3 regions of the Streptomyces sp. NBC_00289 genome follow, and region 1 is predicted to be linked to each of the others. Evidence: riboswitches for the same ligand, from Rfam matches in the RefSeq annotation. Region 1 holds a riboswitch; each other region holds the start of a gene.
The links. Region 1 has a riboswitch for cobalamin ahead of OG985_RS17130 (ribonucleoside-diphosphate reductase subunit alpha). Riboswitches for the same ligand answer to the same signal wherever they lie in the genome.

Region 1 (5,770 bases):
TGGGCATGACACTTCTGGCGTCCTGTGGTGTCGCCGTGCCGTGCGGTTGCGGGTGACATGACAGAACGGGCAGAACGTAACCGGGGCCCGTGCGGCGCGGATAGCGGCGCCGGAAGAACTTTGCCGCCCCATAGGGGGTCCATGGACGGCCCATGGACGCTCCATGGGCCGTCCCAGGCCAGGCGGCTTTCGGACCGTCAGCAGCCTGGCGGCTTGCGGACCGTCAGAAGTCCTCGTCGAGGTCGACCGTGCCCTCCACCGCGACCTGGTACGCCGACGGGCGCCGCTCGAAGAAGTTCGTCAGCTCCTGGACTCCCTGCAACTCCATGAAGGAGAAGGGGTTTTCGGAGCCGTACACGGGCGCGAACCCGAGCCGCTGCAGGCGCTGGTCGGCGACGCACTCCAGGTACTGGCGCATCGACTCGGTGTTCATGCCGGGCAGCCCGTCACCGCACAGGTCGCGGCCGAACTGAAGCTCCGCCTCCACGGCCTCCCGGATCATGTCGGTGACCTGCTCGCGCAGTTGCTCGTCGAAGAGCTCCGGCTCCTCCTTGCGGACGGTGTCCACCACCTCGAAGGCGAAGGACATGTGCATCGTCTCGTCGCGGAACACCCAGTTGGTGCCGGTCGCCAGGCCGTGCAGCAGACCCCGGCTGCGGAACCAGTAGACGTACGCGAAGGCGCCGTAGAAGAAGAGGCCCTCGATGCAGGCGGCGAAGCAGATCAGGTTGAGCAGGAAGCGGCGGCGGTCGGCCTTCGTCTCCAGGCGGTCCAGCTTCTCGACCGAGTCCATCCACCGGAAGCAGAACTCCGCCTTCTCGCGGATGGAGGGGATGTTCTCCACCGCCGCGAACGCCGCCGTGCGGTCCTCCGGGTCGGGGAGGTAGGTGTCCAGGAGGGTCAGATAGAACTGGACGTGGACCGCTTCCTCGAAGAGCTGCCTGCTCAGATACAGGCGCGCCTCGGGGGAGTTGATGTGCTTGTAGAGGGTCAGCACCAGGTTGTTCGCCACGATCGAGTCGCCCGTCGCGAAGAACGCGACCAGCCGGCCGATCATGTGCTGTTCGCCCTGCGACAGCTTCGCGAGGTCCGACACGTCGGAGGCGAGGTCGACCTCCTCCACCGTCCACGTGTTCTTGATGGCGTCCCGGTAGCGCTCGTAGAAGTCCGGGTAGCGCATGGGGCGGAGGGTGAGTTCGAAGCCCGGGTCGAGCAGGTTCTTGGTGATGTCGGCGGTCATTACTGGCAGGCCTCGCAGGACTCGGGGTTCTCAAGGGAGCAGGCGACCGCGTCGGGGTCGGCGACCTGCTGGACGGGAAGGGTCTGCTCGGGCAGCGCCTGGGCCCGGGCGGCGCGGGCGATGCGGGTCGCCGGGCGCGAACGCAGGTAGTACGTCGTCTTCAGGCCCTGCTTCCAGGCGTACGCGTACATCGAGGAGAGCTTGCCGATCGTCGGCGTCTCCAGGAAGAGGTTCAGCGACTGCGCCTGGTCCAGGAACGGGGTACGGGCGGCGGCCATGTCGATCAGGCCGCGCTGCGGGAGTTCCCAGGCCGTGCGGTACAGGGCCCGGACCTCCTCCGGGATCCAGGCGAATCCGCTCACCGAGCCGTTCGCGTCGCGCAGCGCCTCACGGGTGCGCGCGTCCCAGACGCCCAGCTCCTTCAGGTCCCGCACCAGATACGAGTTGACCTGGAGGAACTCCCCGGACAGGGTCTCGCGCTTGAACAGGTTGGACACCTGCGGCTCGATGCACTCGTACACGCCCGCGATCGACGCGATGGTGGCGGTGGGGGCGATCGCGAGCAGCAGCGCGTTGCGCATGCCGACCGCCGCGACCCGCTCCCGCAGGGCGGCCCAGCGCTCCGGCCAGGTGAGCTCCACGTCGAAGTGGTCGGGGTGCAGTACACCCCGGGCGGTACGGGTCTTCTCCCAGGCCGGCAACGGGCCGTTGCGCTCGGCGAGATCGGTGGAGGTCTCGTACGCGGCGAGCATCACGCGCTCGGCGATGCGGGTCGAGAGCGCCTTCGCCGCCGGCGAGTCGAAGGGCAGCCGCAGCGCGAAGAAGACGTCCTGCAGGCCCATCACCCCGAGGCCCACCGGACGCCACCTGGCGTTGGAGCGGCCCGCCTGCTCGGTCGGGTAGAAGTTGATGTCGACGACCCGGTCGAGGAAGGTGACCGCGGTACGGACCGTCGCGTCCAGCCGCTCCCAGTCGATGTCGCCGTCCCGGACGAAGGCACCCAGGTTGACCGACCCCAGGTTGCAGACCGCCGTCTCCCCGTCGTCCGTGACCTCCAGGATCTCGGTGCACAGGTTGGAGGAGTGGACCACGTGACCCGGCTCGGCCGTCTGGTTGGCGGTGCGGTTGGCCGCGTCCTTGAAGGTCATCCAGCCGTTGCCGGTCTGCGCGAGGGTCCGCATCATCCGGCCGTACAGGTCGCGGGCGGGCAGGGTTCGGCGCGCGAGCCCCTCGGCCTCCGCCCGGCGGTACGCGGCGTCGAACTCCGCGCCCCACAGGTCGACGAGCTCCGGCACGTCGGCGGGGGAGAACAGCGACCACTCGGCGTCCGCCTCGACCCGGCGCATGAACTCGTCCGGGACCCAGTGCGCGAGGTTGAGATTGTGCGTACGGCGGGCGTCCTCACCGGTGTTGTCGCGCAGCTCCAGGAACTCCTCGATGTCGGAGTGCCAGGTCTCCAGGTAGACCGCGGCGGCGCCCTTGCGCCGGCCGCCCTGGTTCACGGCGGCCACCGAGGCGTCCAGCGTCTTGAGGAACGGGACGATGCCGTTGGAGTGCCCGTTCGTGCCCCGGATCAGCGAACCCCGCGCCCGGATGCGGGAGTAGGACAGGCCGATGCCGCCGGCGTGCTTGGAGAGGCGGGCGACCTGGTGGTAGCGGTCGTAGATGGAGTCCAGCTCGTCCAGCGGGGAGTCGAGGAGGTAGCAGGACGACATCTGGGGGTGCCGGGTACCGGAGTTGAAGAGGGTGGGCGAGGACGGGAGGTATTCGAGGCGGCTCATGAGTCCGTAGAGCGCGGCGACCTCCTCCAGTGAGCGCGCCGTGTCGTCCTCCGCGAGGCCGCTCGCCACCCGCAGCATGAAGTGCTGAGGCGTCTCGATCACCTGACGGGTGATCGGGTGCCGGAGCAGATAGCGGCTGTGCAGGGTGCGCAGGCCGAAGTAGCCGAAGCGGTCGTCGGCTTCGAGGTCGACCAGCGCGTCGAGCCGGTCGGCGTGCACGCGCACGAACTCGGCCGTGCGGTCGGCGACGAGCCCCTCGCGGTGTCCGACGGCGACGGAGTCGGTGAAGGTCGTCACGCCCTGCGAGGCGGCCTCGGCGGCGATGCTCAGCGTCAGCAGCCGCGCGGCCAGCCGCGAGTAGGCCGGGTCCTCGGAGATGAGGCCCGCCGCCGCCTCGGTGGCCAGCTCCCGCAGCTCCGTCGCGTCCGCCCGCGCGGACCGGCCGCGCAGCGCGGCGGCGGCGACCCGGCCGGGGTCGGCGTCGGGGAGGTCGGCGGTCAGCCCGGTCAGGATCCGCAGCAGCGCGGCTCCGGGACCGTCGTCGGCCACGGGGTTGGCTGCCGCTGAAGCCGGTTCGGCTGGCGCGATGGTCACGTGGGGCTCTCCCTCGCTCGGCACGGGGCCTTGCGGAGGGGGCGGTTCACGAGCGCACGCGGCGTCGCGTCCACCGGCCCATTCCACGAGGCCCGGACGTCCTGGCAGCCCGGCCGGATGGCCGGGCGCGCTGTCGGCAGGTCCTCGGACTGACGCTCGTACGCGGATATGCGCGCATGAGTACACCGTTGCGGGACAGTTCCGGATTCGCACCGGATTCCCCTGCGGCGACAGCGAGCATGAGCATACATCTTGTGCCGGGCCGCGGTTGCACCCCCAGATGTTGTGTCACGTCGGCTTCGGAGCGTGTCTGAGCGGCAACGCGGGGAGGGCGACGGCGGGGGCGGAGACGAGCTCGCGGAGACGCCGGCGGGCCGCCGGACGTGCTCCGGCGGCCCGCTGGCGGGTGCGTGCGTCGGGTCAGTGCGAGGTGCCCGCCGTGGCCGGCGGCAGCTCCACCTCCACGCCCGGATCGCCGGCGTCCGCCGTGTAGTCCACCGGGCTGGTCTCGTCGATGCCCTCGGGGGCCTTCGCGGCCTTCAGGACGAAGGTGAGGACCACCGTGACGACCAGGTTCAGCACGAACGCCGTCAGGCCGATGTAGCCGATCTCGCCGATGCCGGGGATCTCCTTCGCCGAGCCGCCGAAGTGCTTCTGGGTGGGGGAGGCGACGCCGTACGCGGCGAAGGTGCCGTAGACCATGCCGACCGCCCAGCCTGCCAGCAGTGCCCAGCGGTGGAACCAGCGGGTGAACAGGCCGCCGACCAGGGCCGGGAAGGTCTGCAGGATCCAGATTCCGCCCAGCAGCTGGAAGTTGATCGCCACCGTCTTGTCCATGGTCAGGACGAAGACCAGCGCGCCCACCTTCACCAGGAGGGAGACCAGCTTGGAGACCTTGGTCTCCTGGGCCGGCGTCGCGTCGGGCTTGATGAAGTCCTTGTAGATGTTGCGGGTGAAGAGGTTCGCGGCCGCGATCGACATGATCGCCGCCGGGACGAGCGCGCCGATGCCGATCGCCGCGAAGGCGACACCCGCGAACCAGTCCGGGAACATGTCCTCGAACAGCTGCGGAATCGCCAACTGCCCGTTGGTGACCTTCACCCCGGCCGCGATCGCCATGAAGCCGAGCAGCGCCAGCAGGCCGAGCATCAGCGAGTACAGCGGCAGGATCGTGGTGTTGCGACGGATCACCTCACGGCTGCGTGAGGACAGCGTCGCCGTGATCGAGTGCGGGTACATGAAGAGCGCGAGGGCGGAGCCCAACGCCAGGGTGGCGTACGTCCACTGCCCCGCCTCGGCCGGGACGAGCGCCCCGCGCGGCTTGCCCGTCGCCGGGTTCGTCTGGCTGAAGGCATCGGCCGCCTTGGCGAAGATGTCGTCGAAGCCGCCCAGCTTGATCGGAATGTAGATGATCGCCACCGCGATGACGATGTAGATCAGCGTGTCCTTCACGAACGCGATCAGCGCGGGCGCGCGCAGCCCCGACGAGTAGGTGTACGCCGCCAGCACACCGAACGCGATCAGCAGGGGCAGGTCCTTCACGAACCAGTTGGTGTTCTCGCCGCCGCCCACCCCCATCACGTCCAGCACGGCCTGGATGCCGACCAGTTGGAGCGCGATGTACGGCATCGTCGCGAGGATGCCGGTGACGGCGACCGCCAGCGACAGGCCCTTGGAGCCGAACCGGCCGCGCACGAAGTCCGAGGTGGTGACGTATCCGTGCTTGTGCGAGACCGACCACAGACGCGGCAGGAAGGTGAAGATCAGCGGGTACACCAGGATCGTGTACGGCACCGCGAAGAAGCCGGCCGCGCCGGCCGCGTAGATCGCCGCGGGCACGGCGACGAAGGTGTACGCCGTGTACAGGTCGCCGCCGAGCAGGAACCAGGTGACCCAGGTGCCGAACGACCGGCCGCCCAGGCCCCATTCGTCGAGGCTGTGCTCGTTCTCGGCCTTGCGCCAGCGTGCGGCGAGGAAGCCCATGGCCGTGACGGCCACGAAGAAGAAGATGAAGACGGCGAGCGCGACGCCGTTGACTCCGTCGTTCACGTCGACGCACCCCCGGTCCGTGCGGCGCGGGCGCGCTGGTCACGGCGCCACAACGCGTACGCGGTCATCGTCAGGACCGTGGAGATGAGCACCCACAGCATCTGGT
Region 2 (5,770 bases), 4.0 Mb from region 1:
ACCAACGACGCGCAGAAGACGATGGGCATCATCACCCTCGCCCTGGTCGCCGGCGGCGCCGTCGCCCCCGACTCCGACCCGCCCACCTGGGTCATCCTCTCCGCGGGCCTCGCCATCGCGCTCGGCACCTACCTCGGCGGCTGGCGCATCATCCGCACCATGGGCAAGGGCCTCACCGACCTCCAGCCGCAGCAGGGCTTCGCCGCCCAGACCAGCGCGGCCACGGTCATCCTGGCCTCCTCCCACCTCGGCTTCTCCCTGTCCACCACGCACTCCGTCTCCGGTTCGGTGATGGGCGCGGGCCTGGGACGCAAGGGCGGCGTCGTCCGCTGGTCGACGGCCACCCGGATGTTCGTCGCCTGGGGCCTCACCCTCCCGGCCGCGGCCCTGGTCGGCGCTCTCGCCGAGTCCGTGACGGACCTCGGCGACTGGGGCACCGCGGTCGTCGCCGTCTTCCTGATCGCCTCCAGCGCCGCCATCTGGAAGATCTCCCGGCGCGAGGTCATCGACCACAGCAACGTCAACGACCCCGAGGAGCCGGCCGGCGTGGTGACCACGGCGATCGCCGTCGTGACCCCGCCGCCCGTGGGCACCGTCGCCGAGGACCTCACGGCCACGATCCCCGCCCCGGCCGCCGACCCGGTGGTCCCGCCGGCCACCACCACCGTCTGAGCCCCGCGCCCCCGGTTACGAAGGAAGCAGCAACATGAAGATCGACTGGGCAGCTCTCGGCTCCGTCTTCGGGGTCAGCCTCGTGATCACCGTGGCCCTCGTGGCCCTGTTCACCCTCGGCGTCACCGGTCTCTCCCGTCGCGAACGCGCGGCGGCCCAGGGAGACTCCGCCGTGCTCGCGGTCACCGGCGCGTACGTGTGCTTCGCGGCCTGCGCCGCGGCGGTGGCGTACGGCATCTCGCTGATCATCGCCTGACCTGCCGCCACCAGGACACCGAGTGGGGTGCGGGACGGATCGCCGTCCCGCACCCCACTTCTCTGTGGCGCCTGTGACCGCGCGTGTGTGGGCCTCAGCACACTCTCCCTTCGCAGGTCAACAGCAAGTTGACGGCCCTTCGGGGACCGTGGTGGACTGCCGGGGCCATGTACGGCGGCAAGAGAGGAAGCCGGTGTGAATCCGGCGCGGTCCCGCCACTGTGACCGGGGTAGAAAGCCCCGGGAGCCAGGAACTCTCACCGCCGGTCTCGTCGAACCAGGGCGTGGACACCCTGAGTGAGGACACATAGCCATGCTCGGCTGCCGTTCGAGGTTCACCGCCGGCGCTCTGCCCGACCCCTCGGCCGGCTGAGCCGATGCGTGCCGATCGCGTCTTCGCGTACGGCGCCGCCGCCGGCCTCCTCGCCGACCTGGTCCTCGGTGATCCGCGCCGCGGACATCCGGTCGCCGCGTTCGGCCGGGCCGCCGGTGCCGTGGAACGCCTGCTGTGGCGGGACCACCGGGGCCACGGCGTGCTGCACACCGCCGTCTGCGCCGGAAGCGCCGTCTCCCTGGCCGCCGCCGCCACTTCGCTCGTACGACCGTCCCGTACCGCCTCCGTCGCGCTGACCGCCGCCGCGACCTGGGCCGTGGTGGGCGCGACCAGCCTCCAGCGCGAGGCGCGGGCCGTCGGCCGGGCCCTGGAGGCCGGGGACGTCGAGGCCGCGCGGGCGCGGCTGCCGCATCTGTGCGGGCGCGATCCGCAGGCCCTCGACGCGGACGGGATCGCCCGGGCCGTGGTCGAGTCCGTCGCCGAGAACACCTCGGACGCGGTCGTGGGGGCGCTGGTGTGGGGCGCGTTGGGCGGTGTGCCCGGTCTCGTCGGGTTCCGGGCCGTGAACACCCTCGACGCGATGGTCGGGCACCGGTCGCCCAGATACCTGCGCTACGGATGGGCCTCCGCCCGGCTCGACGACCTCGCGGGGTGGCCGGGAGCACGGCTGACCGCCGTCCTGGCCGCCGTCGGCGGAGGGGACCCGCGGGGTGCCGTACAGGCCTGGCGTGCCGACGCCGGGAAGCACCCGAGCCCCAACGCCGGTCCCGTGGAGGCCTCGTTCGCGGGGGCACTCGGGGTGCGGCTGGGCGGGACCCTGTCGTACGGGGGGCGGGTGGAGCGGCGGCCGGTGCTGAACCAGGCGGGGCGTGCCGTGCGGGTACGGGACATCGAACGGGCCGCGCGGCTCTCCCGGCGCGTCGGTGTTCTCGCGCTCGGCGTCACCGTCGCCGCGCGGATCGCCGCCACGCGACTGCTCGTCAGGCGGACATCTGTCACGCGGACATCTGTCACGCGGATCTCTGCCACGCGGATCGTGAAGGGGCGTACGTCATGAACGGTGGTCTCCTGGTCGCCGGCACCACCTCCGACGCCGGCAAGAGCGTCGTCACCGCCGGGATCTGCCGCTGGCTGGTCCGGCAGGGGGTCAAGGTCGCGCCGTTCAAGGCGCAGAACATGTCCCTCAACTCGTTCGTGACGCGGGAGGGCGCCGAGATCGGCCGTGCGCAGGCCATGCAGGCGCAGGCGTGCCGCGTCGAGCCGACGGTGCAGATGAATCCCGTCCTGCTCAAGCCGGGCGGCGAACAGAGCAGTCAGGTCGTGCTCATGGGGCGGCCCGTGGGCGAGTTGAGTGCCCGCGGCTACCACGGAGGGCGGCAGCGGCAACTGCTGGGGACCGTGCTCGACTGTCTCGCCGAGTTGCGGGGCACGTATGACGCGGTGATCTGTGAGGGGGCCGGCAGTCCCGCGGAGATCAATCTGCGGCGCACCGACATCGTGAACATGGGCATCGCGCGGGGCGCGCGGCTGCCCGTGCTCGTCGTCGGCGACATCGACCGCGGGGGCGTGTTCGCCTCCTTCTTCGGCACGGTCGCCCTGCTGTCCCCCGAGGACCAGGAGCTCGTCGCCGGGTTCCTCGTCAACAAGTTCCGGGGGGACGTCTCGCTGCTGGAGCCGGGCCTCGACATGCTGCACGGGCTCACCGGACGGCGGACCTACGGCGTGCTGCCCTTCCGGCACGGGCTCGGCATCGACGAGGAGGACGGGCTGCGCATCTCGTTGCGCGGGACGGTCCGCGAGTCGGCCACCGCCCCACCCGTCGGCGAGGACGTCCTGCGCGTCGCCGTCTGCGCGGTCCCCCTCATGTCCAACTTCACCGACGTGGACGCGCTGGCCGCCGAACCGGGTGTCGTGGTGCGGTTCGTGGACCGGCCCGAGGAACTGGCGGACGCCGACCTCGTGGTGGTCCCGGGCACCCGGGGCACGGTCCGCGCGCTGGAGTGGCTGCGGGAGCGGGGCCTGGCCGGCGCGCTCGCGCGGCGCGCCGCCGAGGGCCGGCCGGTGCTCGGCATCTGCGGTGGCTACCAGCTGCTCGGTGAGCGCATCGAGGACGAGGTCGAGAGCCGGCGGGGGCGGGTGACGGGACTCGGACTGCTGCCCGTCCGGGTGCGGTTCGCCCGCGAGAAGACCCTCACCCGGCCCGTCGGCGAGGCCCTCGGCGAACACGTCGAGGGGTACGAGATCCACCACGGGGTCGCCGACGTCATGGGCGGAGACGCGTTCATCTCCGACGGCGAGGGGCACGGCCTGGACGGTTGCCGGGTCGGCCAGGTCTGGGGCACGCACTGGCACGGCTCCCTGGAGTCGGACGGTTTCCGGCGTGCCTTCCTGCGCGAGGTGGCGGCCGCCGCGGGCCGCCGGTTCGTACCGGCCGCCGACACCTCGTTCGCCGCGCTGCGCGAGGAGCAGCTCGACCGGCTCGGCGACCTGATCGAACAGCACGCGGACACGGACGCGCTGTGGCGGCTCATCGAGTCCGGCGCGCCGCAAGGACTGCCTTTCATTCCACCGGGAGCGCCCGCATGAGCACAGTGTTGTTGTTGTCGACCGCCGACACGGATCTGCTGGCGGCGCGTGCCTCCGGCGCCCCGTACCGGATCGGCAATCCGACCCGGATCGACGTCGCGGAGGAGCTGCCCGCGCTGATCGCGGGCGCGGACGTCGCCGTCGTACGGCTGCTCGGCGGCAAGCGGGCCTGGGAGGACGGGCTGGCCGCGCTCAGGGCGTCCGGCGTCCCGACCGTGCTGCTCGGCGGGGAGACCGTCCCGGACGCCGAGTTGATGGCCGAGTCGTCCGTGCCGGCCGGTGTCGTGGCCGAGGCGCTGCGCTATCTCGTCGAGGGCGGCCCGGAGAACCTGACGGAGCTCACCCGCTTCCTCTCCGACACCGTACTGCTGACCGGTGAGGGGTTCGACGAGCCGCGGAAGATGCCCGAGTTCGGGGTGCACGGGGAGCGCTCGTACGTCGAGGGCCGTCCCACCGTCGGCGTGCTCTTCTACCGGGCCCACCAGCTCAGCGGCAACACCGGCTTCGTGGACACGCTGTGCGAGGCGATCGAGGCGCGGGGCGCCAACGCCCTCGCCGTGTACTGCGGTTCGCTGCGCGGCGCGGACGCCGGGCTGTACGAGATCCTCGGGCGGGCCGACACCCTGGTCGCCACCGTCCTCGCCGCCGGCGGCACGCACGCCTCGCAGGCCTCGGCCGGTGGCGACGAGGAGGCCTGGGACATCGGGGCCCTCGCCGACCTCGACGTGCCCGTTCTCCAGGGTCTGTGTCTCACCTCGTCGAGGAGCGCCTGGCAGGACTCCGACGCCGCCCTGTCCCCCATGGACGCGGCGATGCAGGTCGCGATCCCGGAGTTCGACGGGCGGCTCATCACGGTGCCGTTCTCGTTCAAGGAGCAGGGACCGGACGAGGTGCCGGTGTACGTCGCCGACCCCGAGCGGGCCGCGCGGGTCGCCGGAATCGCCGTACGGCATGCCCGGTTGCGGCACAAGCCGAACGCGGAGAAGAAGCTCGCGCTCGTCTTCACCGCCTACCCGACCAAGCACTCGCGGGTCGGCAACGCGGTGGGGCTCGACACGCCCGCCTCGGCGGTGCGGGTGCTGGACGCGCTGCGCGACGCCGGGTACCTCGTCGAGGGGCACCCGGACAACGGCGACGAACTGATCCACCGGCTCATCAACGCCGGTGGCCACGACGTCGAATGGCTCACCGAGGAGCAGCTCGCCGCCGCTCCCGCGCGCGTGCCGCTCGCCGACTACCGGGCCTGGTTCGACCAGCTCGACCCCGCGCTGCGCGAGGGGATGCTCGAGGCGTGGGGCGAGCCGCCGGGCTCCCTCTACGTCGACGGGGACGACATCGTGCTGGCCTCCCTTCAGTTCGGGAACGTCGTGGTGATGATCCAGCCGCCGCGCGGCTTCGGGGAGAACCCGATCGCGATCTACCACGACCCCGACATGCCGCCCTCGCACCACTACATGGCGGCCTACCGCTGGCTGGAGGCCACGACGTCGGAGGGGGGCTTCGGCGCCGACGCGGTCGTGCACATGGGCAAGCACGGCACCATGGAATGGCTGCCGGGCAAGGGACTCGGGCTCAGCGGCGGCTGCGCGCCCGACGCCGTGCTGGGTGAACTCCCCCTCGTCTACCCCTTCATCGTCAACGACCCGGGCGAGGGCACCCAGGCCAAGCGCCGCGGGCACGCCACGGTCGTCGACCACCTCGTGCCGCCGATGGCGCGCGCGGACACCTACGGCGATCTCGCGAAGCTGGAGCAGCTCCTCGACGAGTACGCGCTCGTGTCCGACCTGGACCCGACGAAGGCCCCGGCGGTGCGCGCCCAGATCTGGACGCTGGTCAAGGCGGCCGAGCTGCATCACGACCTGCACGTGGACGACCAGCCGGACGACGGCGACTTCGACTCGTTCGTCATGCACATCGACGGCT
Region 3 (5,770 bases), 3.3 Mb from region 1:
GGTCCGCGCCCTGACCTTCGCGGACCGCAGCGTCTCCCCCGAGGTCGACCAGGTCTCCCGCCAGACCACCGTGATCATTCTGGACGCGATGGGCCTGGACGACCCGACCCCTGACCAGCTCTCGGCGGTCCGTGTCATCGAACACACCTGGCACTCGGCCCTGATCACCTGGCTCTCGGGCCGCGCCTCGATCGCCCAGGTGAAGATCGACATCGAGACGGTGTGCCGGCTGATCGACCTGACGTCGACGGACGGGTGACGGGCGCCACCACCACCGGCGCCTCGCCACCGGGGCTCACTCCTCCGGTGCCGGCGGCACCGCCGCGTCGACGTGGCGGCGGCGGTGCGCGCCACGGTCCGCGGCACGCCACCACCGGCGCCTCGCCACCGAGACCCACGCCTCCGGTGCCGCCGGCACCACAGGCGCCTCGCCACCGAGGCTCACTCATCCCGTGCCGGACGCCCTCGCCACCGGCACCTCGCCACCGAGGCTCACTCCTCCGGCGGGAACACCGCCTCCCCGCTGCCCAGCAGCGAGATCATGATGGCCTCCACGGGGCAGCTCTCCGCCGCCGCGAGGACCTTCTCGTTGGCGTCGGACTCCGGCTCGACCGGTCGGGACTGGCGGGCGGTGTCCAGGCGGAAGCCGGCCGGGGCGTGATGGACGCACTGGGCCGAGCCGATGCAGAGGGAGCGGTCGACCTCGACCTGCCAGCGGTCGCCCGCCCCCACAGTCGGCTGCGCTCGCGCGGGAGGTACGCCCATCGCTCAGCCCTCCCAGCCGGCCGGGAGGTGGATCATCTTGTGTTCCAGGAACTCGCCGTATCCCTCGGGCCCGAACTCCCTGCCGAGGCCGGAGTTCTTGTAGCCGCCGAAGGGGCCGAGCATGTCGAGGCTGAAGGTGTTCACCGAGTACGTGCCGGTACGGACCTGGCGGGCGACCTCGATGCCGTGCTCGACGTCGGCCGTCCACACGCTGCCGCTGAGCCCGTAGTCGGAGTCGTTCGCGATCTTCACGGCCTCGGACTCGTCGCCGTAGGGGAGGAGGCAGATCACCGGTCCGAAGATCTCCTCGCGGGCGATCCGCATGGAGTTGTCCACGTCGCCGAAGAGGGTCGGCTCGACGTACCAGCCGCGGTCCAGGCCCGGCGGACGGCCACCGCCGGTGAGGATCTTGGCGCCCTCCTCCTGGCCGATGCGGATGTAGTCGAGGTTGCGCTGTTGCTGGCGCCTGGCCACCAGCGGGCCGACCTGGGTCGCCGGGTCCAGCGGGTCGCCGACCACCAGCGCGCTCGCGGCCTGGGCGAAGGCGTCGGCGAACTCGTCGTAGCGGGAGCGCGGCAGCAGGATGCGCGTCTGGGCGACGCAGGCCTGGCCGTTGTTCATCCAGGCCGCGGAGACGATGCCGGGGACGGCGGTGGCGAGCTCCGCGTCCGGCAGCACCACCGCCGCCGACTTGCCGCCCAGCTCCAGGGTGACGCGGGTGAGGTTGCGCGCGGCGACCTCCATCACGCGTTTGCCGGCCGCGACCGAGCCCGTGAAGGAGACCTTGTCGACGCCGGGGTGCCCGACCAGGTACTCGCTCACCTCGCGGTCCGCCGGGAGGATGGAGAGCACGCCCTCCGGCAGGCCGGCCTCCCGCGCGATCTCGCCGAGGATGTACGCGTCCAGCGGCGACTCCGGCGACGGCTTGAGCACGACCGTGCAGCCGGTGAGCAGCGCGGGCGCGAGCTTGGCGGCGGCCACGAACTGCGGGACGTTCCAGGGGGCGACGGCCGCGACGACTCCGACCGGCTCGCGCCGCACGAGGATGCGGCCGAGGACGCCGGCGCGCTTCTCCTCGTAGGTGAAGTTCCGCGCGACCGTGATCGCCGCGTCCCACACCATCATCGCGCCGAGGGCCTGCGCGAGGACGCTCCAGGAGTACGGCGACCCGTTCTCGGAGGAGATCACGCGGGCGATCTCCTCGTGCCGTACGGCGATGGCGTCCTTGATCCGGCCGACCACCTCGATCCGCTCGTCGAGCGTCATCCGCGGCCAGGGTCCCTGGTCGAAGGCCCGGCGGGCCGCGGCGACCGCCCGGTCCACGTCCGCCGTGGAGGCGTGCGGGACCCGGCCGATGACCTCCTCGGTGTGCGGGGAGATCACCTCGATGACGTCCTTGCCCAGGGGGTCGGTCAACTCCCCGCCGATGAACAGCTGTCCGTGTTCCACGAGCTCGAGCTCGGTCATGGCGACTGCCTCCCGGGGCCGTTCCGGCCACTTCTCTGACGATCCATCAGATTCTCGGATACGAAGACTGATACCAGTTCCGTTCGCCGGAGTCCACGGACGGGACGTCCACGGGAAGGTCGGCTCGGGCTCCCATCGAAACTCGTTCTAGTTATAGTGACCGGAACGCGGCGATTGGGGAGCCATGACGCAGGTGTACGACCACGGCGGCGGCGTACGGTCCATCGAGGTCCCCATCCCGGACAACCCCCTGGGCCACACCCTTGTCTACGTCGTCGACACCGACCGCGGCCCGGTGCTGATCGACACCGGCTGGGACGACCCCGCCTCCTGGGACACCCTGGCCGAGGGACTGGTGGCGTGCGGCACCGCGGCCGGCGAGATCCACGGTGTGGTGATCACCCACCACCACCCCGACCACCACGGCCTGTCGGGCCGCGTCCGTGAGGCCTCCGGCGCCTGGATCGCGATGCACGCGGCCGACACGGCCCTCGTACGGCGGGCCCGCTCCACCGGCCTCGACCGGTGGTTCACCTACATGTCCGCCAAGCTCGCGGCCGCCGGCGCCCCCGAGACCCATGTGGCCCCCCTGCGCGCCGCCCGCCCCAGCACCCTGCCCGGCCTCTCCCCCGCCCTCCCGGACCGGGAGATCGTCCCCGGCGAACTCCTCGACCTCCCCGGCCGCCGGCTGCGCGCGATCTGGACCCCGGGCCACACGCCCGGCCACGTCTGCCTCCACCTGGAGGAACAGCATCCCGCCCGACTCCCGGGCCACGGGCGGCTGTTCTCCGGAGACCACCTGCTTCCCGGGATCACCCCGCACATCGGCCTCTACGAGGACCCCGACGACGCCACCGTCACCGACCCGCTCGGCGACTACCTCGACTCCCTGGAACGCGTCGGCCGCCTCGCCCCCGCCGAGGTACTCCCCGCCCACCAGCACGTCTTCACCGACGCGGCCTCCCGCGTGGGCGAGTTGCTCACCCACCACGAGGACCGCCTCACCGGCCTGCTGACCCTCCTGGCCGACCCGCTCACCCCCTGGCAGCTCGCCGAACGCATGGAGTGGAACCGCCCCTGGGACCAGATCCCCTACGGCTCGAGGAACATCGCCGTGTCGGAGGCGGAGGCCCACCTGCGCCGCCTGGTGAAACTGGGGCGGGCGGAGGCGGTGCCGGAGAGCGACCCGGTGACGTACGTGGCGGTGTGAACCACGCGCGCCGGTGGGTGCGTCGCCGACGGGCCGACCGGCCCCCCGTCACCGGCACGCGCCGAATCCACCCGGCACACAGGCGGCCCTCAGGGGTCTTGTTACGGGCCGGTAGAGTGGCGGCGTCGTCATCACACCCGTACGGGGGGAAGCCGGTGCAATTCCGGCGCTGACCCGCAACCGTGAGCCGTTCGCCAAGGACGGTGAGCCGGATCACCCCGCGCGGTACGTGACCGGCTCAACGCGCATCGGCAGCCGGCCGGTGTGCGGCACCGTCGAGGTTTCACGGAGCCGAGCCGCCGGGGTGTCCCGTGCTGCCCGGCTCTCCGCAGGAGAGGGCACCCGCCGATCATGAACGTCCGCCGCAGCGCCGCGGTTCTGGCCGCCATAGCCGTGACCGGCGTGGCCTCGCCCGCCGTCGCCGCCGATCCGTCCCCGTCCGCGTCGCCGTCGGTGGCGCTGCCGTCCGGGCTGTACGGCACCACCGACCCGCAGTACGACGGGGTCTGGCGGCAGTCGCTCGCCCTGCTCGCCCAGAAGACCGTGGGAGTGAAGCCCGCCGCCGAGGCCGTGGACTGGCTGGCTGGGCAGCAGTGCGCGAGCGGGGCGTTCGCGCCGTTCCGTGCCGACACCGCCAAGGCCTGCGACGCCAAGCTGCTGGTCGACAGCAACAGCACGGCCGCCGCCGTACAGGCACTGGCCGCGCTCGGCGGGCACGAGGCCGAGACCGGCAAGGCCGTCGGCTGGCTGAAGTCCGTGCAGAACAAGGACGGCGGCTGGGGCTACGCCCCGGGCGGGCCCAGCGACACGAACTCGACGTCGGCCGTCATCGGCGCCCTCACCGCCACCGGCGAGAAGCCCGCCGACGTGGTGAAGGGCGGCAAGTCGCCGTACGACGCCCTGCTGAAGCTCGCCCTCCCCTGCGACGGGGACGGGGCGGGCGCCTTCGCCTACCAGCCGGACAAGAAGGGCAGGCTCGCCGCCAACGAGGACGCGACCGCCGCGGGTGTGGTCGGCGCGCTGGGCAAGGGGCTGGCCGGGGAGTCCGTGAAGCCGACCGACGCGCCCGTGACGTGCGAGGACGCCAACGACCCCGAGCAGGCGGCGAACAACGGCGCCGCCCACCTCGTACAGGCCCTCGCCAAGGACGCACATCTGACGTCGGCTCTTCCCGGCTCCGAGGACCAGCCGGACTACGGCAACACGGCCGACGCGGTCCTCGCCCTCGCCACCGCCGGCCACGGCGAGAAGGCGGCCGACGCGATGCGCTGGCTGGAGGCCAACTTCCAGAAGTGGGCGCGTCAGGGCGGCCCGGCCGCGTACGCGGAGCTGATCCTCGCCGCGCACGCGGAGTCCTCCGACGTGCGCGACTTCGGCGGCCAGGACCTGGTGAAGCTCCTCAACGCGACCGGCCCCACGCCCGCCTCCGTCCCCGCCGTCTCCGCCGCCACGTCGGACGGCGCGAAGAGCGACGAGAGCAGCCGGGGCGACGACGGCCTCAACGTGTGGTGGGTCGTCGGTGTCGGTCTCGTCGCCGGCATCGGCATCGGCATCCTGATCAGCGGCCGCAACAGGAGGCGGCAGCCGTGACGCGCCGCCGCGCCGCCGTACTGCTCCTCGCCCTCTTCCTGCTGGGCAACGCGACCCAGGCCCGGGCCGCCGGCTATCGCTACTGGTCCTTCTGGGACCGCACCGGCGGTCACTGGACCTACGCCACGCAGGGCCCGTCGACCAGCCGCCCCACCGACGGCGACGTCCAGGGGTTCCGCTTCTCGGTCAGCGAGGACTCCGGCGACTCGGCGCAGCCGCGCGGCGCGGCCGACTTCGCGTCGATCTGCGCGCGAACGCCCGCGGCGGACGGCAGGAAGCGGGTGGCTCTCGTCGTCGACTTCGGTACGCCGGCGGACGCCCCGTCCGGCGAGACCCCGCCCTCGGCGCGCACCGCCTGCGCCCGGGTGACCTCGGACGCGACGACGGCCGAAGCGCTGGCCTCGGTGGCCAAACCACTGCGCTACGACGCAAACGCCCTGCTGTGCGCGATCGCCGGCTACCCGAAGACGGGCTGCGGGGAGCAGGTGGCGGCCGGCGAGAGCAAGCACGCGAGCGCGAAGCAGAAGCCTGCCACGAACGACGACGGCCCCTCCCTCGGCCTGCTCGCCGGTGCCGCGGTCGTGGCGGTGCTCGGCGGGGCGGCCGTATGGCAGGCGAGGCGGCGCAGGAATGCGCCGTAGGCCCCGGCTGCCGGGCTTCGAGGGGAACGGCTTCGAGCGGAAGGACTTGGGACGGCCGGACCTCGGGCGGCCGGGCCCCCGACGGGTCGGCGGGGCG

Region 2: linked by a shared signal. The riboswitch ahead of OG985_RS35035 (cobalamin biosynthesis protein) and the one ahead of OG985_RS17130 (ribonucleoside-diphosphate reductase subunit alpha) in region 1 are both predicted to bind cobalamin.
Region 3: linked by a shared signal. The riboswitch ahead of OG985_RS32170 (prenyltransferase/squalene oxidase repeat-containing protein) and the one ahead of OG985_RS17130 (ribonucleoside-diphosphate reductase subunit alpha) in region 1 are both predicted to bind cobalamin.

The regions. Positions count from the first base shown of each region.
Region 1 covers NZ_CP108046.1:3,778,426-3,784,195, reverse strand. The annotation lists gene OG985_RS17135 (ribonucleotide-diphosphate reductase subunit beta) at 224-1,240, opposite strand; gene OG985_RS17130 (ribonucleoside-diphosphate reductase subunit alpha) at 1,240-3,615, opposite strand; cobalamin riboswitch at 3,733-3,897, opposite strand; gene mctP (monocarboxylate uptake permease MctP) at 4,036-5,664, opposite strand; gene OG985_RS17120 (DUF3311 domain-containing protein) at 5,661-5,770, opposite strand, start outside.
Region 2 covers NZ_CP108046.1:7,744,358-7,750,127, reverse strand. The annotation lists gene OG985_RS35045 (anion permease) at 1-672, shown strand, start outside; gene OG985_RS35040 (hypothetical protein) at 707-928, shown strand; cobalamin riboswitch at 1,054-1,205, shown strand; gene OG985_RS35035 (cobalamin biosynthesis protein) at 1,305-2,318, shown strand; gene OG985_RS35030 (cobyric acid synthase) at 2,315-3,847, shown strand; gene cobN (cobaltochelatase subunit CobN) at 3,844-5,770, shown strand, end outside.
Region 3 covers NZ_CP108046.1:7,106,720-7,112,489, reverse strand. The annotation lists gene OG985_RS32190 (TetR family transcriptional regulator) at 1-259, shown strand, start outside; gene OG985_RS32185 (ferredoxin) at 493-765, opposite strand; gene OG985_RS32180 (aldehyde dehydrogenase) at 769-2,232, opposite strand; gene OG985_RS32175 (MBL fold metallo-hydrolase) at 2,417-3,442, shown strand; cobalamin riboswitch at 3,541-3,682, shown strand; gene OG985_RS32170 (prenyltransferase/squalene oxidase repeat-containing protein) at 3,794-5,032, shown strand; gene OG985_RS32165 (SCO2322 family protein) at 5,029-5,673, shown strand; gene OG985_RS32160 (energy-coupling factor transporter transmembrane component T) at 5,663-5,770, shown strand, end outside.